Regions from separate parts of the Janthinobacterium sp. B9-8 genome, predicted to be linked through region 2. Evidence: predicted binding sites of a transcription regulator. Region 2 holds the regulator's gene; each other region holds the start of a gene.
What was found. The regulator FNR, encoded in region 2, switches genes on or off when oxygen is low (the NO sensors DNR and NnrR bind a similar motif). The targets are predictions, from matches to a motif close to TTGATNNNNATCAA.
Positions count from the first base shown of each region.

Region 1: the regulator FNR is predicted to act here: its motif matches at 7,503-7,516, upstream of ccoN (cytochrome-c oxidase, cbb3-type subunit I).
Region 3: the regulator FNR is predicted to act here: its motif matches at 7,212-7,225, upstream of VN23_RS03670 (oleate hydratase).

Region 1 covers NZ_CP014222.1:1,126,441-1,137,249, forward strand. The annotation lists gene VN23_RS04990 (StlD/DarB family beta-ketosynthase) at 1-331, opposite strand, end outside; gene VN23_RS04995 (fatty acid desaturase) at 331-1,200, opposite strand; gene VN23_RS05000 (sterol desaturase family protein) at 1,193-1,906, opposite strand; gene VN23_RS05005 (FixH family protein) at 2,093-2,590, opposite strand; gene ccoG (cytochrome c oxidase accessory protein CcoG) at 2,592-4,028, opposite strand; gene ccoP (cytochrome-c oxidase, cbb3-type subunit III) at 4,163-5,071, opposite strand; gene VN23_RS21260 (cbb3-type cytochrome oxidase subunit 3) at 5,091-5,258, opposite strand; gene ccoO (cytochrome-c oxidase, cbb3-type subunit II) at 5,265-5,891, opposite strand; gene ccoN (cytochrome-c oxidase, cbb3-type subunit I) at 5,910-7,331, opposite strand; gene ccoS (cbb3-type cytochrome oxidase assembly protein CcoS) at 7,541-7,747, opposite strand; gene VN23_RS05035 (heavy metal translocating P-type ATPase) at 7,748-10,150, opposite strand; gene ispH (4-hydroxy-3-methylbut-2-enyl diphosphate reductase) at 10,387-10,809, opposite strand, start outside.
Region 2 covers NZ_CP014222.1:1,511,471-1,522,279, reverse strand. The annotation lists gene VN23_RS06935 (efflux RND transporter periplasmic adaptor subunit) at 1-462, shown strand, start outside; gene VN23_RS06930 (efflux RND transporter permease subunit) at 510-3,647, shown strand; gene VN23_RS06925 (efflux transporter outer membrane subunit) at 3,721-5,070, shown strand; gene VN23_RS06920 (hypothetical protein) at 5,141-5,860, opposite strand; gene fnr (fumarate/nitrate reduction transcriptional regulator Fnr) at 5,867-6,616, opposite strand; gene hemN (oxygen-independent coproporphyrinogen III oxidase) at 6,749-8,152, shown strand; gene VN23_RS06905 (sulfite exporter TauE/SafE family protein) at 8,157-8,816, shown strand; gene VN23_RS06900 (response regulator) at 8,967-9,335, shown strand; gene VN23_RS06895 (chemotaxis protein CheC) at 9,332-9,949, shown strand; gene VN23_RS06890 (GGDEF domain-containing protein) at 9,949-10,809, shown strand, end outside.
Region 3 covers NZ_CP014222.1:830,585-841,393, forward strand. The annotation lists gene VN23_RS03630 (ABC transporter ATP-binding protein) at 1-455, shown strand, start outside; gene VN23_RS03635 (DMT family transporter) at 544-876, shown strand; gene recR (recombination mediator RecR) at 1,092-1,688, opposite strand; gene VN23_RS03645 (YbaB/EbfC family nucleoid-associated protein) at 1,808-2,137, opposite strand; gene dnaX (DNA polymerase III subunit gamma/tau) at 2,154-3,863, opposite strand; gene VN23_RS03655 (oxidoreductase-like domain-containing protein) at 3,880-4,077, shown strand; gene dacB (D-alanyl-D-alanine carboxypeptidase/D-alanyl-D-alanine endopeptidase) at 4,074-5,492, shown strand; gene VN23_RS03665 (extracellular catalytic domain type 2 short-chain-length polyhydroxyalkanoate depolymerase) at 5,858-6,943, shown strand; gene VN23_RS03670 (oleate hydratase) at 7,313-8,887, shown strand; gene VN23_RS03675 (GNAT family N-acetyltransferase) at 8,987-9,415, opposite strand; gene guaA (glutamine-hydrolyzing GMP synthase) at 9,619-10,809, shown strand, end outside.

The DNA.
Region 1 (10,809 bases), 390 kb from region 2:
TCATATTGGCAAAGCCCGGCATGAGCGCGTCGCCCCCTGATGAGCCAACGGCTAATAAAGTCACGTCGCTGAGAGAGGTCTGTGCTCGATCTAAACACTGATGGACTGCGGCAGCGGCTATCTGGGCATGGTTTTCAATGGTTTGGCCCTGTGCATCAATGCCGTAATGCCGTGTTTGGATACCATTTTCAGCCAAAATCCGGCTTTTTATTCGCATAGAAATGCGGTTGATGGGAGCAATAAAGGCATCCATCTCTTCATTGTTGATAGCTGGCCCGGGTAGATGGAGGCCCGCTGCGTTAAGGTAAACGTGTTCAAACTGAATAGGCATCAGGATTCCTTGGTATGGCTCATCAAGCTCTGACTGCGCCAGCGTGGCCAGATCAGGCTTAGAAAATAGCTGCGGCACATATACCAGAGCAAAGGGCCAGCGTTGAGGCGCGGATCGATTTGTTCGCGGTATTGTGGGTGGAGGTGGCTTAGCTCTGACCAGTGCGCGCGCGGGTGGAGATGGTGCGCGGTATGCAGGCCGATATTAAATAGCAGCGGGTTGACCCAGCCTTCAAAGTTGCGGGCAAAATTAATGTTTGAGTTGCCATCGGCATGGGCATGTTGCAGGTAATTGGTGGCCAGTAGCCAGTGCAGGCCATGGAGCTGGGGTAGTAAGACAAAGATAAGAAATTTTTGCCAGTTCAGCCAGGCCAGAACGCCCCATAGCAAGAGCACGGTGGCGTATTGACACAGGCAGTAATAAAACACGCCAGCATGCCACCGCTTTAAGCTCAGTAGCCAGTTTACAAAGAGCGGATAGAGTACGACTGTGGCTTGCAGGGGGTGCAAAAGATAGCCGGTCAGATCGTTACTGTCGCGACCAAAGCGATAAGTGCGTGCTACATCTTTAGGGCCGTGGCGGTGGCGGTGATGATTGCGGATATGCGCCGGATAAAACACAAAAGTGGGGTGGCCTTGCAAGAGCGTGATCCAAAAATCGCTGATTCGATTGAGCGATTTACTGCGCCACATTCGTAAATGGGCGTGATTGTGGTGAATTACGCCAATGCCGAGGGTAAGAAACAGCATGATGGCAAAGAGAATCTGATTGATCAGGGAGGCTAGCCCAGTGCGCCATAGCCAAATGACCAGCAGCGGCTGCAGGATGAGATAGAGCAGGCTTTGCCAATCGCGTTTACTCCTAAGCATTGCGCTCGATCTGCTTATTGGCGGCATCTGCGGGTAGAGCGGTGTTTAACAGGCGATCCATAAACGGAAACATAAAGCCGTAATTGCCGTGATAACAGGCGTGGTGTAGATGATGGCGGCGCGCGCCATTGAGCCACCAGCGATCATGATTGGCATCGGGTAAAAAATCGTAATTGGAATGACCGATATTATTAAAAATAATACTAAAAACGGGAACGGCAGCGAGCGAGTAAATCGAGAAATCATGCATTAGCATCGGTAGCATAATCACATTGCCTAGCATGATGGCTTCAACAGGGTGAAAGCTATAAGTAGACCAAGGTGTGGTCACTATCGAGCGATGGTGAGGCAAATGAAAGCGCTTTAGCCAGCGGGTGTGCAGTAAGCGGTGGTTGAGATAAAAATGGATTTCATTCCAGATCACTAAGACGAAGATCTCGGTGGCTATCTGCATGCCTGAAGCATGAAGGGCGAGCTGCGCCCAGCCTAGCTGCAGCATGCCCCAAGGGAAAATCATCCCTGTGCCAAATAAAATAATGGTGAGTATTGATTGGCTTAGCTCGCGAGTGAGCTGCTGTGGGCCTTGTGGCCGGGGGTCTAGTGCATGGCCATAGGCAATTCTAGGCAAAAGCTGATGGCTTAAAAACCAGGTGAGTGCGCCAAAGCCAAAATACAGGGCGGCAAAAAATAGCACGCCAACGCCCATAATTTCATGCCACTGAGTATTGAGAATAAATTCGCGCACAGAGCTTGGTCCAAAGACAATGGCCAATTGTATGACATTTAATAGCCTGTTTGCATAGTTTGTCGGCGAGCAAGGAGAATGTGTAATGGCTTAGTCAGGTGGTGGCAAAAAAATAGCCCGCGGTGCAGGCGGGCTATGGGGTGATGCCTACAAAGTAGGGGTGAGCGCCAGGGCTTCGGCATCGCTAATGGTCCATTCGGCTTTTAAGCGCCAATGCTTTTGCGTATCCGCCAGCTCTACTTGCCAGCGCGGCTGGGTGAGGGCATTTTCTAGCTTGCCCACATAAAACTGCGGCGCTTCTTTGCTCAGGATAATGGTTTGATCTTTTCCTGCACGGGTGGGGTGCATCAGTTTGAGCACCAGATTGTCGTTGACCGCTTTATTCAGATGAATACGGATCGATTTACCATCAGCGCCCAGCATCAGCTGGCCGCTTAGGCCCAGCGCGGCTGCCTTACTATCCCGATGAATCTGGCTGTTGATTTCCTGGCCTTCTTTGTAGTAATCATCGCTGACTAAGCCGTCGTCACTTTGTACCGCCTGAAAAAACAAGTTGATCCCGCCGATGACGGCCACCGCAGGAAAAAGAATCAGCAGCCATACATGACGGTGCTTATACCAAGGTTCAATTGTTTCTACTTGCATTTTATCTTCCTATAAAACTGGATTTTTCTCGTGCCGTGATCGCTGGGTTATCCGTTGCGGTAATAATGAAGTGCATTTCATGCCCGCCGGGGCCTGCTTTGCCTGGCTCTACTTGTACGCGCACGCCAATATCCTGGCTGGCTGTGGCTTCAACAAAGATCTGACCGCTGCCTTCCACAATGGTTCTTGAGTTGGGTAAGCCATCGGTGGTGATGATATAGCTATGGGCTTTTTCATCGGCATTTTGAATTTGTAAGCGATAGCTATTTTCCAGCCAGCCATCGTCAGCTTCTCGCACCATGGCGACCCGGTCACGAGAGATATTCACTTTGATCGGCTTACGCATGGCTAAAGAGCCAACGGTAATGCCCAGAATGATAATCAGCACCAGCACATACATCATCACCCGTGGACGAGTGATTTTTTTGATGATGTCGCGTTCCGGGTATTTATGCTCTAGTGCGTTTTCGGTGGTGTAGCGTATCAGCCCGCGTGGATATTGCATTTTATCCATAATTTCATCACAGGCATCAATACAGGCGGCACAGCCGATGCACTCGTATTGTAAGCCATCGCGGATATCAATCCCCACAGGGCAAACCTGTACGCACACCGTGCAATCGATGCAGTCGCCAAGGCCGGCGGCTTTGTAATCGGTCCCTTTCTTACGGCTGCCGCGAGGGTCGCCGCGTTCGGCATCGTAAGAAATAATCAGGGTATCTGCATCAAACATCGTGCTTTGAAAGCGCGCATAGGGGCACATATATTTACAGACTTGCTCACGCATCCAACCGGCATTGCCATAAGTGGCGAAGCCATAAAAGCAAACCCAGAAGGTTTCCCACGCGCTGAGATTAAACCGGCTTGCTTCTGCCCACAGATCCACAATCGGCGTGAAATAACCAACAAAAGTGAAACCTGTCCAGAGCGATAGCAAAATCCAGATGCTGTGTTTGCTTACTTTTAAACGGATTTTCCTTGCGCTGAGTGGTGCGGTATCAAGTTTGATGCGGGCCATTCGATCGCCTTCCACCCATTTTTCTATCCAGAGAAAAATCTCGGTGTAGACGGTTTGCGGACAGGCGTAGCCACACCAAAGCCGTCCGCCTGCGGTGGTCCAGGCAAAAAGACCAATGGCACTGGCTAAGAGCAGGGCGGTGAGGTAGATGAAGTCTTGTGGCAGAAATACAAAGCCATAGATGTAAAAAATGTGTTCGTTCAAATTAAATAGCAGCGCCTGACGGCCATTCATTTGAATCCAGGGCATGCCATAAAAGAACAGTTGAGTGATGACAACAAATAGAATACGCCAGCGATTAAACAAACCGTTTACCCAGCGGGGGTAGATTTTTTTATGCTTGCTGTAGAGGTGGATTTCTTCGTATTCACCATCGTCCTGGATCACGGTGACGGGAATATCTCGTAATTTTTTACTCATTTTCACTACTCCAAGCAAAATGGCTTGCGGCAGCGTAACGCTCGCGCAAAGCATTTCGATCAAGGAAAACGGGCGGGATAAGCCCGCCCGTTTAAAGCACTAGGGGGGCACACCTGCCCACCCTATATGTTTTCCTACTTCGCTTTTTCCTTGTTGGAAAGACCGTAAACATAGCCAGCCAGTAAATGCACTTTGGCATCGCCCAGGAATTCTTTCCAGGCAGGCATCACATTGCTGCGACCATTGGTGATGGTCTCAATAATGACCGCTTCAGAGCCACCATACAGCCAGTTGTTGTCAGTCAGATTAGGCGCCCCTAAATCCTGATTGCCTTTGCCTTCCACGCCATGACATGCCACACAGACTTGTTTGAACGTCTCTGCGCCACGGCTGGCACGCAATTCATTACGTGGCTTGCCTGCCAGCTGTAATACATAGTTGGCCGCGTCTTTTACTTTTTCTTCACCAAAAACGGCACCAAACGCAGGCATTTGTCCGTGACGGCCATTGGCAATGGTTTCCAGGATTTTTTCTGGTGTGCCACCGTGCAGCCATTCGCCATCGGTCAGGTTAGGAAAACCTTTTGCACCTCGCGCATCTGCACCATGACACTGGATACAGTATGTAAGGTACAGGCGTTTACCCATATCCATTGCATCCTGATTTTTTGAAATGCTAGCAATCGGCATTTTGGAGTACTTATCGTACAAGAGCTGATATTTAGAATCGGCTTGTACAACCTCTTTACCGTACTGATTGCTAGAAGTCCATTTCCAGACGCCACCCCAGATACCCGGGTAGAGTACAAGGTAAACCACGCTAAAAACAATGGTCATATAGAACATCATGACCCACCAGCCTGGTAGCGGATTGTTGTATTCCTCTAGATCGCCATCCCATTTGTGGCCGGTTACATCGGCGTTTTCACCTTTTTTAAGCTTAACAACGCCTTGGCTCATCAGGAGCAAAGTCATCGCTACAATACCGCCGATCACAATGATCGCGATCCAATAATTCCAAAAGATACTTTGAAAATCTGTCATTTTTTATATCCTCTAGAAATCAGGAGGTCTTGTTTGATGAGGGCAGATCATCATCAAGGAACGGCTGATTGGCCGCTTCATCAAAGGATGCTTTGCTATTTTTGCTGCAGGCCCAAATGATGATGCCAACAAAGCAGATAAAACTGGCTACGGTAGAAAGCACGCGCAGATCGTTTAGTATTTCCATGATGAATTACCTCTTGTTCTTGAGTGCAAGACCCAAGCCTTGTAGGTAGAAAATCACTGCTTCCATTTCTGTTTTGCCTTCCGTTGCGGCGATCGAACCTTTGATATCCGCGTCGGTGTAAGGATCGCCCAGCTTACGCAGTGCAGCCATTTTGGCGGGGAGAGCTGCCGAATCCACTTTGTTTGCAGCCAGCCATGGGAAGGCAGGCATATTGGATTCGGGCACTACATCACGCGGGTTCATCAAGTGTGCACGATGCCATTCATCAGAGTAGCGAGCGCCAACACGTGCCAGATCCGGCCCGGTGCGTTTCGAACCCCATTGGAACGGACGATCGTAAACCGATTCACCTGCTACCGAGTAATGGCCATAGCGTTCTGTTTCTGCACGGAAAGGGCGAATCATTTGTGAGTGGCAGTTGTAACAGCCTTCACGCACATAGATATCGCGCCCAGCCAGAGCCAGTGCGGTGTAAGGCTTTACCCCGGCAATCGGTTTGGTGGTGGAGTTGCTAAACATCAGCGGTAAAATTTCTACCAGCATGGCAACGCTGAGCGTCAGCAACGTTAGAATAATCAAATAAGCAACGTTTTGTTCAACCCGCGATTGCAGCTGGTTCATAAAGTTTTTCATGGTTTTCTCTCCCCTCGATCAGGCGTGTTGGGCGATGGCCGGAATTTTGGCATCGACGGCTTGGCCCGAAAAAGCGGTACGCAGCACGTTGTAAAGCATTAAGAACATGCCCGACAAGAAGCACAGGCCACCTAAGAAACGGATAAAGTAATACGGGTACGATGCTTTAACTGAATCAATAAACGCATAAGTTAAAGTGCCGTCTGTATTGACTGCGCGCCACATCAGGCCTTGTGTTACACCGGCAATCCACATGGAAGAGATGTAGAGCACCACACCGATGGTTGCAATCCAGAAGTGGGTATCGATCAGCTTCACCGAATACATTTCTTCTTTATTAAATAAGCGCGGAATCAGGTAGTAAATCGAGCCGATGGTAATCATCGCTACCCAGCCTAAAGCGCCGGAATGAACGTGACCAATGGTCCAATCTGTGTAGTGCGAGAGTGCATTGACTGTTTTGATGGCCATCATTGGGCCTTCAAAAGTAGACATACCGTAGAACGACAACGCAGTAACGAGGAATTTCAGGATTGGATCGGTACGCAGCTTATGCCATGCACCTGATAGCGTCATAATCCCGTTGATCATCCCGCCCCAGCTTGGTGCCAGCAGAATCAAAGAGAACACCATACCCAGTGATTGAGTCCAGTCAGGCAGTGCGGTGTAGTGCAGATGGTGAGGGCCAGCCCACATATAGGTGAACGACAGCGCCCAGAAGTGCACAACAGACAGGCGATAGGAGTAAACCGGACGACCCGCTTGCTTTGGCACAAAGTAATACATCATGCCCAAGAAGCCTGCAGTCAGGAAGAAACCGACCGCATTGTGGCCATACCACCATTGCACCATGGCATCAACCGCACCCGAATAAACCGAGTAGGACTTGGTGGCAGAAACAGGAATCGCTAAGCCGTTAATAATATGCAGCAGGGCAACGGCCAGAATGAACGCACCATAAAACCAGTTAGCCACATAGATATGCTTTACTTTGCGCTTGGCAATCGTGCCAAAAAACACAATCGCGTAAGCAACCCAGATCACAGCGATCAGCCATGTAATCGGCCATTCCAGCTCGGCATACTCTTTACCACGGGTATAACCCATGGGTAAGGTGATTGCGGCTAGGACGATCACTAGCTGCCAGCCCCAGAAATGGAAGGCAGCCAGCTTGTCGGAGATCAAGCGCACATTACAGGTGCGTTGAACTACGTAATACGAGGTCGCGAATAAACCGCTGCCACCAAACGCAAAAATAACCGCATTAGTATGCAATGGGCGCAAGCGGCCAAAATGAAAGTAAGGGCCAAAATTAAGTTCCGGCCAGTACATCTGGGCGGCGATGATCACGCCAACCAGCATCCCGACAATCCCCCAAATGACGGTCATGATGGCAAATTGCCGCACCACTTTGTAGTTGTATGTACCTAGGTGTTCCATGCGAGCTCCGATTGATCTCCAACAGCTTGGACTTTGAAATGTGTGACTTGAAAAATGAACAACCTGTCTGCATTTAACTAGCTGTAAGGAAAAACTAGTTTTTTGCTGGTCGTGAATATTTCTTATGTAATTATGCCAACTGAACTTTATCTGCTTCAGTCCGCATTCTTATTGACGAACATCAATGCCTTTCATCAGATCGCGGCATTTTACACTCCGTCGGACTTAAATTCCTTGTTTTTTCTTTCGTCAGTGGAACTTTCCTCTGCGAGCATGCTGTCATCATCTTGCAAAATCTGCCAGCCTGGCCCCTCCATATCATCAAATTGCCCCCCTTTTACTGACCACCAGAAAATAATGCCGATAAAAAACACCAGTAAGACAGAAAGCGGAATTAGTAAATAAAGGCTTTCCATCTAGAACTTCCCTTTAAGGCGCAACGCATTAAGCACCACTAGCAGCGAGCTGCACGCCATGCCTAAGCTGGCCAGCCACGGAGTAATCTGGCCGGTAACGGCCAGCGGCAATGCGGCAAGATTGTAAGCAATGGCCCAAATTAAATTCTGACGAATAATATTGCGTGTCTTTTTGGCTAAAGCCAGCGCTTTGGGGAGGCGATCCAGCTGATTATTAAGCAGCACCATATCGCCTGCTGCATGGGCGACATCGACACCCGCCCCCATGGCCATGGATACATCGGCTTTCGCTAAAACGGGGGCATCGTTGACACCATCCCCAATCATCAAAACTCGGCGCCCTTGCTGTTGCAGGGTGTTGATGTAAGCCAACTTATCGCCGGGTGTTGCTCTGCCGACAGCGTTTTCAATATGCATGTTCAAAGCCAAAGCTTGCACGGTAGCGTTGCTATCGCCCGATACAAGGTGCAAACGTAAGCCTGCATCACGTAGCGCTTGAATTGAAGCTGCTGCATCGTCTCGTAATGTGTCTGCCACAATAAACGCGCCCAGCCATGTGCGGGTGCTGGCTAGTGCAATTAAGCTGCCTTCTGCTTGCCGGATGGCCTCTGGCATTAGCATGGCACATTGGCGATTTACAAAATCAGGGTGGCCAATAAAATACAGCTCGTCATTTACAAGGCCGCTTAAGCCACCACCGGGATAGGTTTGCATTTTTTGTGCGAGAGGCGAGTCTGGCATGAGAAAGGCGCGGGCTAAGGGGTGAGCCGAGGCCGCTTCCAGCGATGCGGCAATGGCGCGTGCGTTTTCTTCTGAAGCATGGCTGGCGATGTATCGCTGGATACGGGGCTCGCCGTGGGTGAGTGTGCCGGTTTTGTCGAGCATCACATCGCTGATTTGCGCCAGCGTCTCTAAGGCGGGGCTACGCGCCACCATGAGCCCGAGCTGAGCTAAGTGTCCTGTGGCGGCAGTCAGGGCTACAGGCGTAGCCAGAGCCAGTGCACAGGGGCAGGAGATCACAAGTACCGACACCATAATGGGCAGGGCGTGGATCGGGTCGTGCCAGTGCCAGTACAACCAAGCCAGTGCGGCGGTGATCAGCAAGATGCTGACAAACCAGCCAGATACCTGTTCGGCCAGCAGGGCAAGACGCGGTTTTTGTGCGAGGGCCTGATCGAGCAAACGCACAATGGCTGCAAGACGGGTGTTTTCGCCAACCTGGCTGACTTCGATATGCAGAGGGGAGGCTAAATTAAGCGTGCCCCCCGTGACTTGCATGCCTGCAGATTTGCGGATGGCAAGGCTTTCACCGGTAAGCAGTGCTTCACTGACCTCCCCCGAGCCTTGCCGAATAATGCCATCGACCGGAATCGTTTCGCCGGATTTAACTAAAATCTGTTCGCCAATTTGCAGGCTGTTTACAGTGACTTCAATCGTGCCTTGCGCGTCTATTTTGTGGGCAAAAGCAGGGATCAGCTTAACTAGCTGCTCGGTTGCCGCGCCTGCTTTGCGCCTTGCGCTCATTTCCAGATAGCGGCCTGTCAGCAGTAAAAAGACAAACATCGATACCGAATCAAAATAGATTTCGCCGTGGTTTGTGATAAGCGAATAGCTGCTGGCGATAAATGTGGCGAGCACGCCTATAGCAATCGGTAAATCCATGCCGGTACGGCGGCGTTTTAAATCGCGCCAGCTGGAAATATAAAAAGGGGTGGCGGAGTAAAGAACCACGGGCAGAGTAAGGATTAAACTCGCCCAGTGCATCAGATACAGCCACTCTGGCGCAATTTCACCCGCTTTCGACATATAAATCGGCACAGAAAACATCATGACTTGCATCATGGATAGCCCTGCTACCCAAAGCCGGAAGAGCGCACTTTTACGCTGCTTCTGCCAGCCTTCTTCTTGTCTTGCCTGATCGTAAGGCTGAGCGCGGTAGCCGATGGCGGCAACGGCTTGCAAAATGGTGGAGAGCTGGATTTTTCGATCATCCCATCGTACTCGGGCGCGGTGGGTGCTGTAGTTTATGCTGGCGGACAGCACGCCCGGTAATCGCTGGATATGGCGTTCATTCAGCCAGATGCAGGCGGCGCAGCTAATGCCCTCGATGATGAGTGATGCTTCACGAATATCGGCATCTACATTGAGTACAAAGCTGGCTTGCAAGCTAGCATCATCGAAGAGGTGTAGCTGAGCGAGTAGCTCGTCAGGCAGTGGCTTGGCACGATCTGCAGGTTGATCTCGCTGGCTGTAGTAGCTCTCCAGCCCGCTTTGAATAATGGTATTGGCAACCGCCTGACATCCGGCGCAGCAAGTGGGCTGCTCGATATTGCGATAAATAATCGGGAAGGATTCTGGGCTAAGTGTTTCGCCACAGTGGAAGCAGTCGGTGCGAGAGGTCATGCGGCGTGGGAGGCCTTAGAAATGATAAAAACATTAACCCTAAGGTCTGTAGACACGCAGATAAAGTAAGGACACAGAGAAATGAGGGGTACGTCTTGCCGCGTACCAAAAAAGATCGCAGCTAAAAGCATGGACACGATCAATCTTAAGTTTTTTCTCTGTGCGCTCTGTGTTCTTATTTAGCGCTGTGTCTACAGATCTTTTTTGATGAGTGTAAGCTCTAAGCTGCAGTTGGCTTACACTAGGCCCTTAGGTAGCGAGAAGATGACGTTTTCTTCGATGCCGTCCATTTGGCGGATATGGCCTGCGCCAAATTGTTCTACCTGTGCAATCACTTGCTGTACCAAGATATCCGGGGCAGAAGCACCAGCGGTCACGCCGACATTTTGCTTGCCTGTAAACCACTCGGCTTTCAGCTCGCTGGCGTTGTCGACCATATAGGAATCAATTCCCAGATTGGCGGCGACTTCTCGTAGGCGGTTGGAATTAGAGCTATTTGGCGAGCCAACGACAACGACCACATCGACTTCTTTGGCTAAATGCTTGACGGCATCCTGACGGTTTTGCGTGGCGTAGCAGATATCGTCTTTCTTTGGGCCAACGATGCTTGGGAATTTTGCGCGTAAGGCATCAATTACGATTTGCGCATCATCAACTGA
Region 2 (10,809 bases):
CAAGCTTCGCTACCGGTTGATTTGCTGCTGGAAGATGGCTCGAGCTATGCCCATGCAGGCAAATTGCTCTTTGCCGAGCAAACCATTGATCCGACAACCGGCACGGTCACTTTGCGTGCTGAATTCCCTAATCCGGATCATCTGCTGTTACCAGGTATGTTTGCCACGGTAAGGGTTGCGCAGGGCGCGATGGATGCTACGGTGCGTGTGCCGCAACAAGCGATTGTTTCCTCACCTCAGGGCCAGTTTGTTTACATCGTGGGTAGCGACAATAAAGTCGCCCCTGCACCTGTGAAAACCGGTGGCTTCTCAGGCAAAGACTGGATTGTGCTGAGCGGCTTAAAAGGTGGCGAGCGCGTGATGGTCGATGGCATTCAGAAAGTAAGTCCCGGCGCGGTAGTCAGCCCGGTTGATGCGGCTGCGGCTAAATCAGCACCTGCTTCTGCCCCTGCAAAAAAATAGGCTTGATCTTGTTAAGTACACAAGCATCAAAAGCCTAAGGAGAGTTTATGTTTGCTCGATTTTTTATCGATCGCCCCGTATTTGCTTGGGTGATCGCTATTATTATTGTTTTGGCAGGTTTGCTGGCTTTTAAAAGCCTGCCGATCTCTCAATATCCCGAAGTGGCTCCGCCCGCTTTAACGATTAACGCCACTTATCCCGGCGCGAGCGCGCAGGTAATGGAGGAAACGGTTACTGCGCTGATTGAGCAGGAAATGAACGGTTTGGAGAACATGCAATATATGAGCTCCAACAGCGATAGCGCCGGCAATATGGCGATTACGCTGACGTTTAAACCGGGTACAGATTTAGATATTGCCTCGGTAGAAGCGCAAAACCGTGTAAAGCGGGTTGAAGCGCGTTTGCCAAGCGAAGTACGCCAGCAAGGCGTGCAGGTGGTTAAATCGCGTAGTAACTATCTGATGTTTGTGACGCTGCTGTCGCCTGATGGAAGTTACGACAATGTGGCACTGGGTAGTTATGTGAATTCCAGCGTGATCGATTCCATTCGCCGTGTACCGGGCGTCGGGGAAGCGATGTTGTTTGGCTCTGAATACGCGATGCGTATCTGGCTGGATCCGGCTAAATTGGCGGGCTTTAAGATGTCTGCCGCTGAAGCACTGGCCGCCGTGCGTGCGCAAAACGTGCAACTGGCCACGGGTGAAATTGGCCAGCTGCCTGCGCCACCGGGCCAGCAATTTACGGCAACGGTTGTGACGCAAGGTCGTTATTTAACGGCAGAGCAGTTTGGCAATATCGTATTGCGTGATGGTAAAAATGGCTCGCAATTACGCCTGAAAGATGTGGCCAAGGTTGAGTTGGGCGCATCTGATTACAGCGTACTGGCGCGTTTGAATGGCAAGAGTATTGCGGCGATCGGGATTAAATTGTCCCCTGATGGCAATGCGCTCGAAACCGCTAAGGCGGTGAAAGCCAAGCTCGATGAGCTGTCTAAGTTTTTCCCTAAGGGCATAGCCTATGAAGTGCCTTACGATACATCCAAGTTTGTAGATGTATCGATCAAGGAAGTATTGACCACGCTGATTGAAGCGATTGGCTTGGTGTTTATTGTGATGTACCTGTTCCTGGGTAATATCCGCGCCACGCTGATTCCGACGATTGTTGTGCCGATTGCGCTGTTAGGCGCTTTGGTGGGTTTGCAGCTGTTTGGTTATTCGATCAATGTGCTGACCATGTTTGCCATGGTGCTGGCGATTGGTATCTTGGTTGACGATGCGATTGTGGTGATCGAAAACGTCGAACGGATTATGTCTGAAGAGGGCCTTGCCCCGCGCGAAGCCACGCAAAAAGCGATGGGGCAGATTATTGGCCCGATTATCGCCATTACCTTGGTGCTAACCGCCGTGTTTGTGCCGATGGCGTTTTTCTCGGGTGCGGTAGGTGCGATTTATCGCCAGTTCTCGGTGACCTTGGTGCTGACGATGTTCTTCTCGGCGTTAATGGCTTTAACCTTAACGCCTGCATTGTGCGCAACGTTCCTCAAGCCTTTGAAAAAGGGCGAGCATCATGGCACTAAGGGCTTCTTGGGTTGGTTTAACCGCAAGTTTGCAGCGTTAACGATCCGTTATCAGGGTTGGGTAGGGACATGCATTCGTAAGACTGGCTTATCCCTGCTGTTTTTTGCTTTGATTCTGGCCTCTACCGGCTGGTTGATGTCGCGCTTGCCAACGTCTTTCCTGCCTGATGAAGACCAAGGTTACTTTATTAGCGTGGTGCAATTGCCTGCAGGCGCAACACATGAGCGTACGTTGGAAATCGTTCAGCAGGTTGAAGCTCATTTTGTGAAACAGCCTGAAGTGGATCGTGTGATTGCGATTGTGGGTTTCAGCTTCTTTGGCCGCGGCCAAAATGCGGCGCTGGCGTTTGTAACCTTAAAAGACTGGAAAGATCGTCCGCTGCCTAACGATCAGGTAGGCCCGGTGGTGCAACGCGCCAACATGATGCTGTTCCGCATTAAGCAGGCGTTTGCATTTGCAACCAATGTGCCGCCGATTCCTGAATTGGCATCGGTAGGTGGTTTCGATTTCCGCTTGCAAGACCGTGCTGGTTTAGGCCGTGATCGCCTGTATGAAGCACGGAATATGTTGCTGGGCATGGCTGCGCAAAACAAAGCTTTGGCGGGGGTGCGCCCTGATGGTCAGGAACCGGGTCAGCAGCTTTTACTTGATGTAAATAAAGTAAAAGCCAGCCAGCTCGGCATTGATATGGCCGAGCTTAATAGCACACTGGCGATTTCATTAGGTTCTGCCTATGTGAATGACTTTGTGCGCGAAGGCCGTATTTTGCGTGTGCTGATGCAAGCCACACCGGAAAGCCGTCTTTCACCGGACGATTTACTCAAGCTGCAAATTAAAACCCGCGCGGGCAATCTAGTGCCGCTGTCTGAAATTGCCGAGGCTAAGTGGCAGGCAGGTGCTTCTGCACTCGATCGCTATAACGGCTTGCCTGCATTTAAGATTTCTGGCGGCCCGGCCCCCGGTAAAAGCTCGGGGGAGGCGATGGATGCAATGGAAGCGATGGCTAAGCAATTGCCACCAGGCGTGGGTTTTGAATGGTCGGGTACTTCGTTTGAAGAACGTCTATCTGGCTCGCAAGCACCCTTCTTGTTTGGCTTGTCGATTCTGATTGTTTTCTTATGCCTTGCAGCGCTGTATGAAAGCTGGTCGATTCCGTTTGCTGTGCTGTGGGTGGTGCCACTGGGTATCTTTGGTGCGGTGGCTGCCATGACATTGCGTGGTTTGCCAGACGATGTTTATTTTAAGGTGGGGCTGATTGCCATTATTGGTTTGTCGGCAAAGAACGCGATTCTGATTATCGAATTCGCCCGTGATTTGCAGCGTCAGGGCATGAGCGCAATCGATGCCACGCTGGAAGCTTGCCGTTTACGCTTCCGTCCGATTCTGATGACTTCGTTTGCCTTTATCGCGGGTGTATTGCCACTGGCGATGAGTACCGGTGCCGGTGCAGCAAGCCGACGTGCCATTGGTACAGGGGTGATGGGTGGAATGATTACTGCCACAGTATTTGCGGTGTTCTTAGTGCCGGTGTTCTTTGTGGTGGTGCGTCGCTTCTTCCCTGAGAAAACCGTGGTACGCAGCGACGAAATCGCGGATGACCATCGTTAATAGACGTGCCGGTCTTCGAAGGGCGGCGTGCCCGCCCTTCGAATAATGACGCGAACCCATAGGTAATAAATGTATGAAAAAACAATTAATGTCTAAGACGCTGCTGCTGGCGATGACTCTGGGCTTGGGTGCATGCGCGATGGGGCCGGATTACATTCGCCCCGCAGCCCCGGTCGCCAGTGTGGTGGGCAGCCAGCCTGCGGAGATGAGTACGCCACAGTGGGGTAGCTATTTTAGCGACCCTGCTTTGCAGTCGGTGATTGAAAAAGCGCTGATCAATAATCGCGATTTAAAAATCGCCACGGCCAGAATCGAAGAAGCCCGTGCGCTGTATGGTATTCAAAAGGCGGACTTTTTGCCGTCGGTGAGTGCCAATGGCTCGGGCAATATCAGCCGTAGTAATCCGGATGCCGATATCAGCCGCCGCTACGAAGCTAATCTGGCGCTGCTATCGTACGAGGTGGATTTCTGGGGTCGTGTGCGCCGCTTAAGCGAGGCGGCCAAAGCCAATTACCTAGCAAGCGAAGAGGCGCAGCAATCGGTACGCAGTACGCTGATCGCCGATGTGGCTAATAGCTATTACAGCGCACAAGCCTTACAAACACGTAGCCGCTTTGCCGAGCAAACCGCTAAGGCGCGGGAAGAAAGCCTGCGCGTGGTGAAGCGCCGCGTGGAGGTGGGCGTGGCTAATCGCTTGGATCTTTTGCAAGCGCAAAGTGCACAAGATAGCGCCATTAGTGATCACTCGGCTTTGGCGCGCCAAGCGGCTAATGCGCAAACGGCGCTGACTGTTTTGGTGGGTGAAACGGTCAGCCTGCCTGCGGCCAATTTAAATGCAGAAGTGGTGCAGTTGCCCAGTGGCTTAAATTCTACCGTTTTGCTTGAGCGCCCGGATGTGCGTGCTGCGGAGCAAAAGCTGGTGGCGGCCAATGCCAATATTGGTGCGGCCCGCGCGGCCTTCTTCCCTAAAGTCACTTTAATGGGTAGTGGCGGTGTGGTGAGCAATGAGCTGGATGATTTATTCTCTGGCGGCAACCGTGCATGGAGTTTTTTGCCGCAAATCAGCCTGCCGTTGTTTGATGGCGGACGCCTAAGCGCTGGGGCTGACATTGCCGAAGCCCGCAAAGTGATTGCTGTGGCTGAATATGAAAAAGCCATTCAGCTGGCGTTTAAAGACGCCGCCGATGTGTTATCTGATCAGGTATGGCTGAGCAAGCAGCTAACAGCCCAGCAACGCCTTGCAGATCGGCAGGAGCAGCGCCTGAAACTTGCAGAAGCACGCTATGCATCGGGCTTGTCGGGATATCTGGATGTGCTGGATGCGCAGCGTGAGTTTTACGCGGCCAGCCAGGGACTGATCGAAACGCGTCGTGCTCGTTTAGCCGCATCGGCACAAGCGTTTAAGGCTTTGGGCGGAAAGTAATACGCGCTAGTTGATTGGTTTTATAAGCAAACAGCCCCAAATTGGGGCTGTTTTTTTATTGTTTGATAGATCAACTGTTTGGCTGGTGATGAGGTGCGGGCGTGTTTGCTCGGCTAAAAAACTGCATTAAAAATTGCGCTAGCGCAGCGGCGGGCTCTTGATGTTCTGGCAAACTGAAGGCGCTGAGCTGTGTGTGCACTGCTTGAAAAGATCTATTTTCTGCCAAAGCTAAATATTGCTGGCAAAGTGGCGCAATGGCTTGCCATTGTGCGGTTTGCAACTCGGCTAGCTTACTTAAATCGGCCTTGGGCGATGGCTTGCCATTTGGAAAGATGACTTTCCAGCTTTCAATAAGGGGCTGCATCATGATGTGCTGTAGCAGCGCCAAAAAGCTGGCTGCGCCTTTGCCGCCAGCATGCAGCCAGCTGTTGCGACCTGCCGGGGCTAAGGTATCGAGCAGAGGGGCGGCAAGCTGTAGGGCTGTGTCGTCGCCGCTGGCGGCCATCATCCAGCCTAAGTGTGCGGCGCACTGAGGCTCGCCAATCAGGGCCAGATCAATATGATGCCAGCCTTGTGCCTGCGCCCATTGAGCACTTTGCAAATAGCCTGCTAAATCAGCATGGCCTGCAGAAATAAGCAGGCCATTGTGAGGTAAAGGGGGGATTTGCGATTGCATATCAAGCGGCAGCAGCATGAGCTGTGCCATTTGCAAGGGTTTAAGCCGGGATTGCAATGACTCTAGAATGGCCGCTGGGGCAAGAAATAAAACAGGGCCATTGGATAGAGTCATAGTGGCTTATTGTTGGCAGTTGTTAATCAATTGTTTGAGTGCGTCAGGATTGAGAATTTCAATCAAGCGGTTTTGTACTTTAATTAAGCCGTTTTCTTGAAATTTCGATAATGAGCGGCTCACGGTTTCAAGTTTAAGGCCTAAATAGCTGCCGATTTCTTCACGCGTCATGCGCAAATGAAAGCTGCTGGCAGAATAACCACGGATGGCAAAGCGTTGAGATAAATTCAGCAAGAAGGCCGCAATGCGTTCTTCTGCTTTCATATTTCCCAATAAAAGCATCACGCCATGATCGCGCACAATTTCGCGGCTCATCATTTTATAAAGATGATGTTGCAAGATCGGTATGCGGCGGCTGAGTTCTTCCATATCGGTGAAGGGCAGCTCACAGACTTCGCTGTCTTCCAGGGCAATGGCATCACAGGTATGCAGATCAGAGCTAACCGCATCCATGCCCATGAGCTCGCCGGTCATATGAAAGCCGGTGACTTGCTCGCGGCCGTCTTCAGAAATTACGCTGGCTTTAAAGAAACCTAAGCGAATCGCAAACAGAGAGCGAAACGGCTCTCCTGCGCGGTAGAGCGCTTCACCGCGCTTAATCGGCTTGGCTTGGGTGATTAAGTGATCAAGCTCGCGCATTTCATCAGCGGAAAGACCAATCGGCAGACAAAGCTCACGCAAGCTGCAATTGACGCAGCTTTGGCGCAAGTGCTTGAGGCTAAGGTCACGTACTGGGATATGAGATGTCGGTGTCATTGGGCGTTTCAATTCGTGTTTTCGATATCAGCCACTGCAAGTTATTTCCAGTACAGATATTGATATCGATCAAGGTTATGAAAAATGAATCTAGGCAAGCTGCACTCATACGATGAATAAGGATGGAACAGTATGCTTCAAAATAATGCTACGGTCTTACAGCCACTTGATTTTGATCGAAACTTGATAAGCCAACACAGCGGAAAAGGGCCAAGGTACACATCCTACCCCACTGCGGATCGATTTGCTGTAATGGATGCAGATCGCTATGAGCAAAGTGTACGCCAGCAACAGCCCGGCATTGGAATAAGACCGTTGTCATTGTATTTTCACTTGCCCTTTTGCAATACTATTTGTTACTACTGCGCCTGTAATAAAGTCATCACAAAGGATCAGAGTAAGGCGGATCAATACCTCGATTATCTACTTAAAGAGGTAAAAATACAGGCGGCATTATTAACCAAGCGCGGCAAGATTTCTCAGTTGCATTTTGGCGGAGGTACCCCTACTTTTTTGAGCGATGCACAATTAACGCGATTAATGGACGGTATTCGTCATCATTTCGATTTAAAAGCTGATGGCGAGTTTTCAATTGAGATCGATCCACGCAAAGTCAGCGCGGCTACTGTAGCGCTTTTAGGGCAGATTGGCTTTAACCGCATGAGTGTGGGCGTGCAAGATTTTAATTTAGAGGTGCAAAAAGCGGTTAACCGTATTCAAACGGAGGAAGAAACTAGAGTTGTGATTGATGCTGCGCGTGCCAATGGCTTTAAATCAGTCAGTATCGACCTGATTTACGGTTTGCCGCATCAAACTCAGGCCCGGATGTATGAGACGATTGAGCGTGTCCTCACTTTGCGCCCGGATCGGCTGGCCCTGTATAGCTATGCCCATTTGCCCGAGCGTTTTATGCCGCAAAGACGCATTGATGCTGGGCAGCTACCCTCAACAGAGGGTAAACTCGATATCTTGCAAAGTAGTGTGAATCAGCTTCTTGCTGCGGGTTATATCTATATCGGCATGGACCATTTCGCTTTGCCTGATGATCCGCTGGCAATTGCTCAAAGAAGAGGGCAGTTGCATCGGAATTTCCAAGGTTATTCAACGCACGCCGATTGCGATCTGATGGCTTTTGGTGTGTCAGCAATTGGCAAAGTGGCCAATTGTTTTGCCCAGAATGTAAAAGATTTAGATGCTTATTATCTGGCCTTGGATGAAGATCGTTTGCCGATAGAGCGTGGCTTGATGATCACGCACGATGATTATTTGCGTGGCTCGGTAATTCAATCTTTAATGTGCCAGTTTGAATTGAGTTTTCAGCCTGTGGAATTGGCTTATTTGATTGATTTTAAAAGCTATTTCTCTGAAGAGATTCATTTGCTTATGCCATTTCAAGCCCAGGGTTTGCTTGAAGTGCAGGACGATTCAATCATTGTCAGCCCTAAGGGGCGCTTTTTGATCCGCTCGATTGCCATGGTTTTTGACCGCTATTTGCGTCATGCCCCTCGCGCAGGGAGCTATTCTAAGTTGATATAAAGTAATGCTGGAATTAGATTTTCTTGCTTTGTTTCTGGCCGGTTTATTAGGGGGCGGGCATTGTGTTGGAATGTGCGGTGGTGTCGTTGCCGCCTTTAGTTTGCAGCTCCCAAAGGGCCCGCGCTGGCATTACCATTTGGGTTTTAATCTTGGTCGCTTGCTGGGCTATTGCCTGATTGGTATGCTTGCGGGCTTGCTGGGCTCTTTGTCTGTCTTGCTTTCATTACAAGGCGTGAAAAGCGGCTTGTTTATCCTTGCCAATTTATTATTGATTTTGCTTGGCAGTTATATGGCTGGCTGGTCATCTCTTATTTTATTGCTGGAAAAAGCTGGGCGTCCTTTATGGCTTAAAATTCAACCTTATATGCGGCTATTTTTACCGATAAAAAGATGGCCGGATACGCTGATTGTAGGGGCTTTGTGGGGATGGTTGCCCTGTGGTTTGGTTTATACCGCTTCTTTAAACGCACTTGCCAGTGCCAGTCCTTGGTCTGGTGGTTTAATTATGCTGTCTTTTGGTTTAGGCACACTACCCAATTTATTGCTGATGTCCGCCTTTGCAGAGCAGTTGCGAAAGCTGTTTAAGAATAAATATTTACGCTATTTGTTTGGTGGAGGTTTGATGTTTTTAGGCGCTTATCGATTGATTCAATTTATGTTTTAGCAATGGTTTCTTGTGTAAAGTGAATGTAAATATTGGCCGATTGTTATCAAATTTTTTTGCTGATGCTTGGGTGGTTGACTTTTTAAAATAAAAAATAGCTATTGAATCTGGCGCTTTGCAGTCATTTTATAAAAAAGGATTTTTAAAAAAATGCCTACCCCCATTTTGGTTGTTGATGATTCTGCTATGGCCAGAAAAATGCTGATCAAGGCTTTGCCTAAGAATTGGAATGTTGATATCACACAAGCATGCAATGGTATTGAAGCATTAGCTGCTTATCGAGCAGGTAAAGCAGATGTGATGTTTTTAGATTTAACTATGCCAGTGATGGATGGTTATGCTGTATTAGAAACCCTGCAGAAAGAAGGCTTGAATAGTTATGTCGTCGTGGTTTCGGCGGATATTCAAGTACTCGCGCGTGAACGTGTACGACAATTGGGGGCTGCGGCCTTTGTTCAAAAACCTGTGAAAGCTTCTGATATTGAGATTATTTTGCGCGAATATGGAATCGCTTTATGAATGAAGAATTGTTTTTGACAGAAGAGCAAACCGATGCCTTGCAAGAAATTACCAATATTGCGATGGGCCGTGCAGGCGCGCAGCTGGCACAAATTCTAGATACATTTATTAAGCTGTCTGTTCCACGTATTAATATTATTCAATCATCATCGATTAGCCACAATATTGTGCATATGATTGGCGCTAAAAGTGCGGCAACGGCAATTCGTCAGTCATTTAATGGCTCTTTATCGGGCGAAGCTATGGTGGTTTATGATCAGCATGGCTGTAGAAACCTGGCTGATCTGATGGGCTATGATGGCGTAATTGATCGCACTGCCGAGCGGGAATTACTTTTAGATGTGGGTAATGTATTGGTAGGCGCTTGTTTAAATGGCGTGGCTGATTTATTAGGCGCGTCGCTGGTTTTTTCTGCACCCACCATTATGGCGGAAAACGTTGAGGTAGATCAGCTGATCAATATCAAGCAGATCACCTGGAATTACGCCTTGCTGGTTGAGGTGCATTTCACTTTGGAAATTCGTGATTTTACCTGCCACTTACTCACCTTAATGCCAGAAGAATCCATTTTACGATTGCAGCTGGCGATTGATGCGTTTATGGACAAGATCTAATGCAACAAAGATTATGTGATTTTATCGTTAATGAAGTCGGGGTCGGCGTTTTTTCGCTGGATCGAGATTATCGTATTTTGCTGTGGAATCGTTTTATGGCTCAGCATAGTGGCATTGCCGCTGAGCAAGCGATTGGTGCAAATTTATTTGAGCTGTTTCCTGAATTGCCAGAGAAGTGGCTTAGCAAAAAAATTGAAAGTGTTTTTGTGCTTAAAAACTTTGCTTTTACTTCATGGGAGCAAAGGCCGTATTTGTTTAAATTTCCACATAACCGCCCCATTACGGGCGGTATGGATTTTATGCAGCAAAACACCACCTTTATGCCTGTGCGCAATGAATTGGGTGAGGTTGATGCAGTTACCGTGAATCTATTTGATGTGACTGATAATGCCATAGCACAAAATTTATTACAGGAGGCGATGGGACAGCTTGAAGAGTTTTCTAATCGGGATGGGTTAACGGGCATATACAATCGCCGCTATCTTGATATGCGCTTTACGCAGGAGCTGGAGCGGATGTCTCGCTATCAGGCTGCATTTTTTACCGTGATTTTGTTTGATTTGGATCGCTTTAAGCAGGTGAATGATCATTATGGTCATGTTGCAGGGGATGAGGTGTTGCGTGTTGTTGCATCCCGGGTACTCACCACATTAAGAGATACTGATGTGTTCGGTCGTTATGGCGGGGAGGAGGTTTTACTCCTGTTGCCACAAACTGATTTGGCGGGGGCAGAAATTGCCGCAGAAAGAATTCGTGAGATTTTATGCTCAACACCCGTACAAGTGGGCGAGACTAAAATTGGAATTTCAGCCAGCCTAGGCCTTTCTGAATGCCATTTCGGGGTAAAAAACCCACAACAA
Region 3 (10,809 bases), 680 kb from region 2:
AGCAATTTGGTAGCCCGCAAGATATTTATGAAAAGCCCTCTAATTTATTTGTGGCTGGTTTTATAGGTTCGCCGTCAATGAACTTTATTCCCTGTCATTTGGCTGAGCAAGATGGGCTGCTTGGAGTGAGCTTGCAATCCGATGGTGAAATTCAGTTTTTAGCGGTGCAGCAGAGTGAGGCGCTTAAACAACGAGTGGGGCAGAAAGTGTTTTTGGGTATTCGGCCAGAGCAACTGGATGTGGCGGATGATGAACTGGGTGGCTTGGGCTGCCTTGTGCAACTGACCGAGCCCACTGGCCCTGATACCATGATCTTCACAGAAATAAATCACACTCCTGTTGTAGCGCGGATTCACCCAAGGGCGGCTAAAGGGCCGGGAGAAACACTGCGCTTATCTCTCGATATGACTAAGGTGGTCATGTTTGATCCGGAAAGCACCTTAAGAATTGAGTAATTATTTTGTTGTTCTAGTCATTATTTCCCCGTCTTTCCTTGCCCGCTTATCGTAAGATAGCGGGCTTGTTTTTGTAGGTTGTGGATTGATGAATGCTTATTTTTTATTAGCGGTGGCTATTGTGGCCGAAGTGATCGCTACATCGGCTCTAAAAGCCACTGAAGGCTTCAGCCGTCTGATGCCCAGCATGGTCGTAGTTGTGGGCTATGGCGTGGCGTTCTGGATGCTTTCTTTGGTATTAAAAAGTATGCCGGTTGGTATGGCTTATGCGATCTGGTCGGGTATGGGTATTGTGCTGGTGACCATCGTGGCGATGTTGTTTTACGGCCAGAAACCAGATTGGCCCGCTATTATCGGCTTGGGCCTGATTGTGAGCGGGGTGGTGGTGTTACAGCTGTTTTCTAAGATGTCGGCGCATTAGGTATGTGATAACAATGTAAGAGACCAAGTGCGAACTTTGGATAAGACGCAGCTGATTAAAAAATGGGTGAAGTGAGTGTCGACACGTTGACCTCTACATTAGAAACGCTGCAAGAGGTTTTTGCGGAGTAGTGATGGTGGTTTTAATCGGAGGCCTTTACTCTGCCTACACAAAGCCCCCTAGTCAGACTGGCCAGCCGGAAAATAAGCGAGAAATCAAACACTGCGTCGCTCAAGCATGGCTTGCGCCAGCGTGCCTGCATCGACGTGCTCTAGTTCGCCGCCTACCGGCATGCCCCGAGCGATGCGGCTAACTTTTAGGCCGCGGGCTCGCAGCATTTCGGCCAGATAATGCGCAGTGGCTTCGCCTTCGGTGGTGAAGTTGGTGGCTAAGATGACTTCTTCCACAATGCCGTCGCTGGCACGCTCCAAGAGCCTTTCTAAGGCGATATCTTTGGGGCCGATGCCGTCCAAAGGACTAAGCCTGCCCATCAAGACAAAATACAGACCATGAAAAGCCAGTGTTTGCTCCAACATCATCAGATCGGTCGGCATTTCCACCACGCAGAGTAGATTGTGCTGGCGTTTTTCATCGCTGCACACATCGCATAAATCCACTTCGGCAAAGGTATTGCACAGGCTGCAATGCTTGAGCTTGATCAGGGCGTTATTCAGCGCGGTGGCTAAATCGGCCGCGCCTTTTTGATCACGCTGCATCAAATGAAAGGCCATTCTTTGTGCGGATTTCGGGCCAATGCTGGGCAGGGTTTTGAGTGCGGCGATCAGTGCATGCAGGGATGGCGGTGTGGACATGGGGTGCTCTGGCGTAAAAAAGGGGCAGATTGCCCCTTTTTGATAGGCTTGTATCAATCACTGTAGGGCGGGTAAAGCCGGTGGGTTTCACCCGCGTAGATTGACACAAGTCGTCTCAATTAAAACGGCATTTTAAAGCCAGGTGGTAATTGCATGCCTGCCGAGAAGCCAGCCATTTTTGCTTCTGATGTGGCCGCTGCTTTACGTACTGCATCGTTAAATGCCGCAGCAATCAAGTCTTCCAGCATGTCTTTATCGTCGGTCATCAGGCTGTCGTCGATGGCGACGCGCTTCACTACATTGGCGCAGGTCATCACCACCTTCACCATGCCAGCACCCGCCTGACCTTCTACTTCTACGGTTGCCAATTCGTCTTGGGCTTTTTTCATGTTTTCTTGCATTTGTTGGGCTTGTTTCATCAGATTGCCCATGCCGGCTTTACCAAACATTGTCGTTGCTCCTTGGTTAATTGAGTGGTTTGATTGAATCAGGAATCACTGTGGCACCAAAATCGCGTACCACGGATTGTACAAAAGGATCGTTTTGAATTGATTGCGTTGCAGTTGCAAGGCGAGCCAATTTTTCTCTTAAGGCAATCGCCGCTGGCGTGTCACCGCTGGCCGAACCTAGGGTAATCGTCAGCAAAATATCATGGCCAAAGTGATTGCTGAGCGCTTCGCGCAGCTTTTCCTGGTAGGCGCGGCTGGCGACGGCGGTGTGTTCTTCGCCCACTAATAACTCGATAGAGTTCGCGGTATAGCCAAGCAATTCGGCGTTTTGCGCCAACATACCTGCGGCACCCAGCTTGAGCTGCAAAATCAGCGCGCGCCAGTCGCCATTAAACGGGCCTTTTGTGACGGGCGCTGAAGGAGTAGCAGGGGCCGCAGGGGCAGGTGGCGCAGCACGTTCTTCCTCGTGCCAGGGCGGCGCATCGTAATGAGCGGGTTCATCGCTGATTGGCGGACGCGGCGCGGCTTGCTGCTGTACCGGTGGATTGGGCGCAGGAGCAGGCGTAGGCACGGCTTGAATCGCTGGTGTTGCCGTTAAGGTCGGACTAGCTGCCTGCGATGGTAGATTAATTTGGCTGGCTTCTGCGGGAGCGAACGCTAACATCCGCAGTAGTGTCATGCTAAATCCAGCGTATTCATCCGGAGCCAGCGGCAGATCGCGGCGGCCATGCAGGGCAATTTGATAATAAAGCTGGGTGTCTTCTGGGCTCATGGCCTCCGCAAGAGCGGCAATTTGTGCTCGCTGCGGCAAATCGTCGGCTAAGGCTTTGGGTACGGCTTGCGCTACGGCCACTTGGTGCAGCAAATGCGCCAGCTCGTGCAAGGCTGATTCGTAAGACAAGCCACGGCCCGCAATGGCGTCGGCGGTGGCTAAGACGGCGTTGCCATCGCCCGCAATCAGCGCTTGCAGAATATCAAATAAATAACTCTGATCCACCGCACCCAGCATGGCACGTACGGCTAGCTCGCCTACATCGCCACCGCCATAGGCAATGGCCTGATCCAAGAGGCTGAGCGCATCGCGCATCGAGCCATTGGCGGCGTGGCCAAGGATATTAAGCGCGCCTTGCTCGAAATTGATTTCTTCGGCCTGCAATACTTGCGCCAAGTGGCCGGAGACTTGCTGCGGTGTCATTTGGCGTAAGGAGAACTGCAGACAGCGGCTCAGTACCGTAATCGGCACTTTTTGCGGATCGGTGGTGGCTAAAATAAATTTAACGTGCGCAGGCGGCTCTTCCAGCGTTTTAAGCATGGCGTTAAAAGCACTTTTTGACAGCATGTGTACTTCGTCGATAATGTACACTTTGTACCGCCCGGCGGTTGGCGAATACTGCGCGTTGTCGAGCACTTCGCGAATATTGTCGATACCGGTGTTCGATGCCGCGTCGATCTCTAAGAGATCAACAAAGCGCCCTGCGTCAATCTGCGTACACGCCGAGCACACGCCACACGGTGTGGCGGTGACGCCGGTTTCGCAGTTCAGCGCTTTTGCCATAATCCGCGCGATGGTGGTTTTACCCACACCGCGTGTGCCGGTCAGCAGATAGGCGTGGTGTAAACGATCATTTGCGAAGGCATTTGCCAGCGCTTTGATCACATGTTCTTGCCCAACGAGTTGGGCGAATGATTTGGGCCGCCATTTGCGTGCCAGTACTTGATAAGCCATAGATGAATTCTACCAGATGCTGCCACTAGATAATCAGTTCGAAAACGATCCGCCTCCGGAAGCGCCAATAGAGCCAGAGTTTGAATCCTGCTGCGGAAGCGGCTGTGGGGATAGCTGTGTCTTTGATATTTATTATGTTTTACGCGCCCAGTACCTTGCGGATTACGCCGCTTGGCAGGCGCGTCAGGCTGCTCAAAAAGAGAAACCTCTTTGAAAAATACCCATCATTTCTTGAAAAAAATAGTATTAGTTTGTGCCTTCGCTTGGGCTCCGGCCTTTGCCGCCGAGCTGCCTGCCGAGATTGTAAGCGCTTTAAAGGCTGCAAAACTGCCGAGTGATTCGCTTAGCTTGGCGATTGTACCGCTGCAATCGTCTCTGCCTGCGCTCTATTTTCAGGGCGATAAGCCAAGCAGCCCAGCATCCACCATGAAGCTGGTGACCACCTATGCCGGATTGTCGCTTTTAGGCCCAACGTATCAATGGACCACTGAAATCTCGTCCACGGTTAAGCCCGTGAATAGCATTTTAAACGGTGATCTTTACATTAAGGGCTACGGCGATCCAAAACTGAATCTGGAACGATTCTGGCTGATGTTGCGCGATTTAAAAGCCGCTGGCGTCAGAGAGATTCGCGGTGATTTAGTGCTGGATCGTAGTTTTTTTAGCTCAAGCGACGAAAGCGCCAGCTATGACGACGATGGCGATGATCCATATCGGCCCTTTTTAGTTTCCCCTGACAGCCTACTGAGCAATTTAAAAAGCCTGCGTTTAACGCTTAGGGCCGAGGCCAGTGGCGTGGTTGCCTCGCTGGAGCCTAATTTGGCGACGGTATTAATTGACAATCGCCTGATTAGCAGCCCCACAGCCAATTGCGCAACAAACAAGCTCCGCCTGGCCATCGATAATCAGGGAAGTAGCGCCAAAATATCATTGAGTGGCAGCATGCCTTCGGGCTGCACGAGCGAGCGTTATTTGGCGTTGCTGGATCACCCCAGCTATACCGCCAGCCTGTTTCGCAGCCTGTGGGCGGAGCAGGGCGGGGTGATTATGGGGGTGAATCGTACGGGGCTGGTGCCGAGCGAAGCGCAAGTTTTGCTGACCACACGCTCGCCTGATCTGGCGAATGTGATTCGTGATATTAATAAATTCAGCAATAACACGATGGCGCGGCAGCTTTACTTAAGCCTTGGCTCCACTGAAGCGGGCAAAGATTCCTCTACTAAATCCTTTGCGGCGGTGCGCCGCTGGCTTGCTGGCCGAGGCAAAAATTTTGACGAGTTAAAAATGGAAAATGGCTCGGGCCTATCAAGGCAGGAGCAAATTAGCGCGCGTCATCTGGCCGATTTATTGATTGATGCATGGCAAAGCCCTTACGCCGCAGAGTTTATCTCGTCTTTGCCGCTGGTGGCGCTCGATGGCACGATGAAAAAGCGCCTTGGCAGCATGGCGGGCGAAGCACATATCAAAACCGGCACCTTGCGTGATGTACGCGCCGCAGCGGGCTATGTGCGCGATATTAACGGTCAAACTTCGGTGGTAGTGGCGATGATTAATCACCCGCAGGCTGTGGCGGCCTTGCCTGTGCTGGATGAAATTTTACGTTTTGTGCATCACAGAGTGGCGAAGTAGCTTGATGGGCAGGAGTGGCTTTATCCGTGAATGCCTCAGTATTGCTTGAGTCTTACGATAAAGAGGCTTCAGCTTAAAGCTAAGATCCCTCAAGCCCACAGAGAGCACAGCGTTTCACAGAAAACCTCAACGATTTGATGGTTTTCTCTGTGTTCTCGTTTTACTTTGTGGGTCAAGATTTAGTTCGCTATCAAGGCAAACTGAAGCATCTTTATAATCAGAAATGTTCCTGAGTTTTAAAGCGCCCAAAGACACACTGCTCAAATGTCATAAAAAATTCAAGAGCGGATGTATTATTTCTCGTTGAAGATTACTAAGTTTAATGAAAGTTAATTTTAAACTGGTGTCTTAATTGGGAAAACATCATGAAAGCAAAGTCAATAAAGTATCTTCGTCATTTAGCCGGGGCTGCTATATTTTTAAGCGTGTTCGCCGATATTGCGCTTGCAGATAAAGCAGCAAAACTACCCGCTTACAAAGTGGATTTAAGCCAGACTTCTGTCTCTGGCTTGTCTTCCGGCGCGTTTATGGCCGCGCAATTTCATACTGCGTTTTCTGGCACGCTGGTCGGCGCAGGCATTGTGGCTGGTGGGCCATTTTATTGTTCTGGCTCGGCTTACCCTATGCCGCCGTCTGTTACGGTGGCCCAAACGGCCTGCATGAACCCCTCTCTGAGTGCTTACGGCCCGCCTGATCCTCAGCTGCTCCTGCGGTTGGCAAAGGGCTTTGAGCAGTCTGGTACCATCGATCAACTCGATTTATTAAAGAGTCAGAAAGTTTATCTGTTTAGCGGCAAGGCCGATAAAACCGTGGCTACGGCGGTGGTGGATCAAGCCACTGCGTTTTACCAATTAGCAGGCGTGCCAGCGCAAAATATTAAGTATGTACAGAGCGTGAATGCCGGGCACGCCATCATTACGAATAATGCAAAAGATGTGGTTTGCGCGGATACGCAAGCGCCTTATATCAATGATTGCGATTTTATTCAGTCGCAAGATATTTTGAAGCATATTTACGGCGATCTGCAGCCTGCGCTGCCCGCGCTTAGCGGCAAGATTGTTCAATTTGATCAAAGTGAATTTATCAAGTCTGGCTACACCAGCATGAGTGATGATGCTTATCTGTACGTGCCTAAGGCTTGTGAGGCAGAAACCTGCAAAGTGCACGTTGCCTTTCATGGCTGCGAGCAGGGGGCAGAGAAAATCGGCAATCTGTTTTATGGCACCACAGGTTATAACGAGCTGGCCGACGCTAATAAAATCATCGTGCTTTACCCACAAGCAAAGGCTAGCTACGGATTTTTTACCCCGCTTAACCCCAAGGGCTGCTGGGATTTTTGGGGCTATTCCGATCCACTTAACCCTTTAGCACCTAATTTCTACAGCAAAACGTCACCGCAGATGTCTGCAGTGAAAGCCATGCTTGATCGCTTGGGGCAGAGTAAAAACTAATTTAGTGAAGGGCGGTTGAAAATCCATCTGTTTGTGGGATTAGCGGATGGGTTTTTCGCCCTTGTTTTAAGCCTGATCGATTACAAGCAGGTTGTTTTCCATAAAGCCTTCAGCATGGGCCTCGCTCATTAAAACCAAACTAGCGGTAGCGCGAATGTGCATCCTTGGCGCTTAGCCCCCACGGCGAACATGCTGAAAATGCTGAGCTTTTTTCGCTTCAGTACAACAGAGAAGCAAATTAGAGCGACTGCACACCTTCTGCCAGATCTTGATTCATATCAATTTTCTCCCCTTGGCATCGTGACACCCTGTACTTCAAGCGTTATTAAATTGAATCGCGGATTTGTGATGACGCATTCGGAGAAAATAATGGGAACAACACTCAAAGCTACCCTGATCGGTGGCGGAATTGGTTCTTTAGCTGCCGCTGCCTTTATGATTCGTGATGGTGGTATTCCTGCACAAAACATCAGCATTCTGGAATCGCTGCCGCGATTAGGTGGCAGTTTGGACGCCGATGGTGATGGCAGGATGGGCTATTCCTTGCGCGGCGGGCGCATGCTCACCACCGATAATTACGAATGCACTTGGGATTTATTTAAAACAATCCCTTCTTTGATTGCCCCAGAAAAAACGGTATTTCAAGAAACCATTGAATTTAATGAAATATTCAAATCGCATGCAATGGCGCGATTGGTTGATTGCCGGCGCGCCAAAGTTCACGTCAGCTCCATGGGTTTCTCCATGCAGGATCGCTTGGAATTACTCAAGTTAAGCAGTGCCGATGAAGCTGAGCTCGGTGTCAGTTGCATCACCGATTGGCTATCACCCGCATTTTTTGAGACTGAATTCTGGTTTATGTGGGTCACCACCTTTGCTTTTCAACCATGGCACAGCGCGGTTGAATTTAAGCGCTATCTGCATCGTTTTATGATGGAATTCTCACGCATTGAAACTTTGGGTGGCGTTAAACGCACCATCTACAATCAATATGATTCCTTGGTGCTGCCGCTGCAACGCTGGTTGCAAGAGCAAGGCGTGCATTTTGAAATGAATTGCACCGTTACCGATATGGATATTCAAACGGAGCAAGGCGCTCATACCGTCACTGGCCTGCATTACAAAAGGGACGATGGTGCTACCGGATTTATTGATATTGCCGCAGGCGATTTGGTGTTTTTCCAAAATGCGTCCATGACCGATGCATCTAGCCTTGGCTCAATGCAAAGCTCACCTGAAAAACGCAATAAAGCGCATAGCGGAGGCTGGGATTTGTGGGAAAAAATTGCTACTGGTCGGCCAGAATTCGGTAATCCTTCTACGTTTAATAGCCGTATCGCTCAATCGCTATGGGAATCGTTTACCGTCACACTGAGCGACCCTGCTTTTTTCAATCAAATGATCGCGTTCAGCGGCAATCAGCCGGGTACGGGTGGCTTGGTCACGTTTAAGGATTCCAACTGGTTGATGTCTGTCGTTCTGCCGCATCAACCGCACTTCGCCAATCAGCCTGAAGATGTGCAAGTGTTCTGGGGCTATGCGCTATCCCCTGATCGGGTCGGCAATTTTGTTGCCAAACCGATGGCAGATTGCAATGGCGAAGAAATCCTGCGTGAATTATGCGGGCACTTGCGTTTTGATCTAGATACGGTGCAAACCGCCAATTGCATTCCCTGCCGCATGCCCTATATCACCAGCATGTTTATGCCGCGCCAGCTGGGTGATCGGCCACTGCCTGTGCCAGCAGAATCCAAAAATCTGGCCTTCATCAGCCAGTTTGTGGAAATTCCTGAAGATGTGGTGTTTACCGTGGAATATTCCGTGCGGGTGGCGCAATTGGCGGTGTATCAATTACTACAAATAGATCGCGAGGTGCCACCGATTACAGCGCATGATAAATCGGTAAAAGTTCAGTTTGAAGCGCTGCTGAAGGCGCTGAAATAAGCTTAGCCAGACTAGCATCAATGCTAGTCTGGCTAAAACACGGCCCGCGCAACCCGCAGGCGAGTATCTATCCGGCTAAATAGACTGGCTTACACAAAACTAAGCCTGATACACGCTCGGACTATGGATCTCCATAAAACGTGAGGAATTCGCCAGCTCAGTAAAACCAAATTGGGTGTACAGCGAGTGCGCGTCCTTGGTTGCCAGCATAAAGCGCCGAATCATTTGCAAATCAGGGTGGGCCTGAATGGTGGCGATTAAATACTTGGCCAAGCCTTGGCCGCGATGCGCATCCAAAATATACACATCGGCCAAATAAGCAAAGCTGGCCCTATCGGTAATCACCCGTGCAAAGCCGATTTGCTGATCCCCCAAGAACACGCCAAACGCCAAGGAATTTTGCGTAGCTTTCGCCACCGTATCGCGTGAAATACCCGGTGACCAATACGCTTGGCTAAGAAAAGCATGAATGGCATCCAGATCAAAGCGTTGCTGATCGGTGCTGATATGGTAATCGCTGATAGGCATGGCGGCGCTCCTTGGCGTAGATCTTACAAGTTTATCCCTTCGGCATTTTTTGCGCTTGCTTTGCGGGAAAGAAAATGCACCGCTATTGCTGTAATAAGCAAACTTCTAGCGCTGTAGCCCTTGTTTGCTGAATACGTGCTAGCCGCAATGGGCTGAGCAAGGTAAAATTCGGCGATTATTTAAACATCAAAGATTTTGACAGCATGGATAAAATTCTGATTTTGGACTTTGGCTCGCAAGTGACTCAGCTGATTGCCCGCCGTGTTCGCGAAGCGCATGTGTATTCTGAGCTGCATTCTTTTGATGTATCGATTGATTTTATTCGTGAATTTAAACCGACCGGTATCATCCTTTCTGGTGGCCCAAACTCGGTTTACGAGAGCGATTACCAAGCCGATCCTAAATTGTTTGAGCTAGGCGTGCCGGTACTCGGTATTTGCTACGGCATGCAATGGATGGCCGAATCGCTAGGCGGCAAGGTAGAAGCAGGCACGGTGCGCGAGTTTGGCTTTGCCGAAATTGGCGCGCAAGCAAGCAGCAAATTATTCGGCGGCCTTGAAGATCGCAAAAATAGCGCAGGCCAAAGCGTATTAGAAGTTTGGATGAGCCACGGTGACAAAGTCACCGCGCTGCCAGCCGGCTTCTCCGTCATCGCCAGCAACGAAGCTTGCCCGATTGCCGCTATTTCTGATGAAGCACGTGGTTTTTACGCCGTGCAATTCCACCCAGAAGTGACTCACACCCTAAAAGGGCGTGAAATGATTAACCGCTTTGTGCTCGATATTTGCGGCGCAAAGCCAAGCTGGACCATGCCTAACTACATCGACGTAGCAGTTGCCAAAATCCGCGAACAAGTCGGTACAGATGAAGTGATCTTGGGCCTATCTGGCGGCGTGGACTCCTCCGTTGCCGCAGCCCTGATCCACCGTGCGATTGGCGACCAACTGACTTGCGTGTTTGTAGACAACGGTCTCTTGCGCCTGAACGAAGGCAAGCAAGTGATGGACACCTTTGCCGAGCACCTTGGCGTAAAAGTGATCCACGTTGACGCCGCCGCGCAATTTATGGGCCACCTTGCCGGTATTACCGACCCAGAAGCCAAGCGCAAAATCATTGGCCGCGAATTCGTAGAAGTATTCCAAGCCGAATCCGCTAAATTGCCAAGCGCAAAATGGCTAGCCCAAGGCACCATCTACCCTGATGTAATCGAATCTGCTGGCGCAAAAACCGGCAAAGCGCACACCATCAAGAGCCACCACAATGTAGGCGGCCTGCCAGAAACCATGAAGCTGAGTTTGCTGGAGCCACTGCGCGAATTATTTAAAGACGAAGTGCGCGAACTAGGCGTAGCGCTCGGCCTAGCCCCAGAGCTAGTCTACCGCCACCCATTCCCA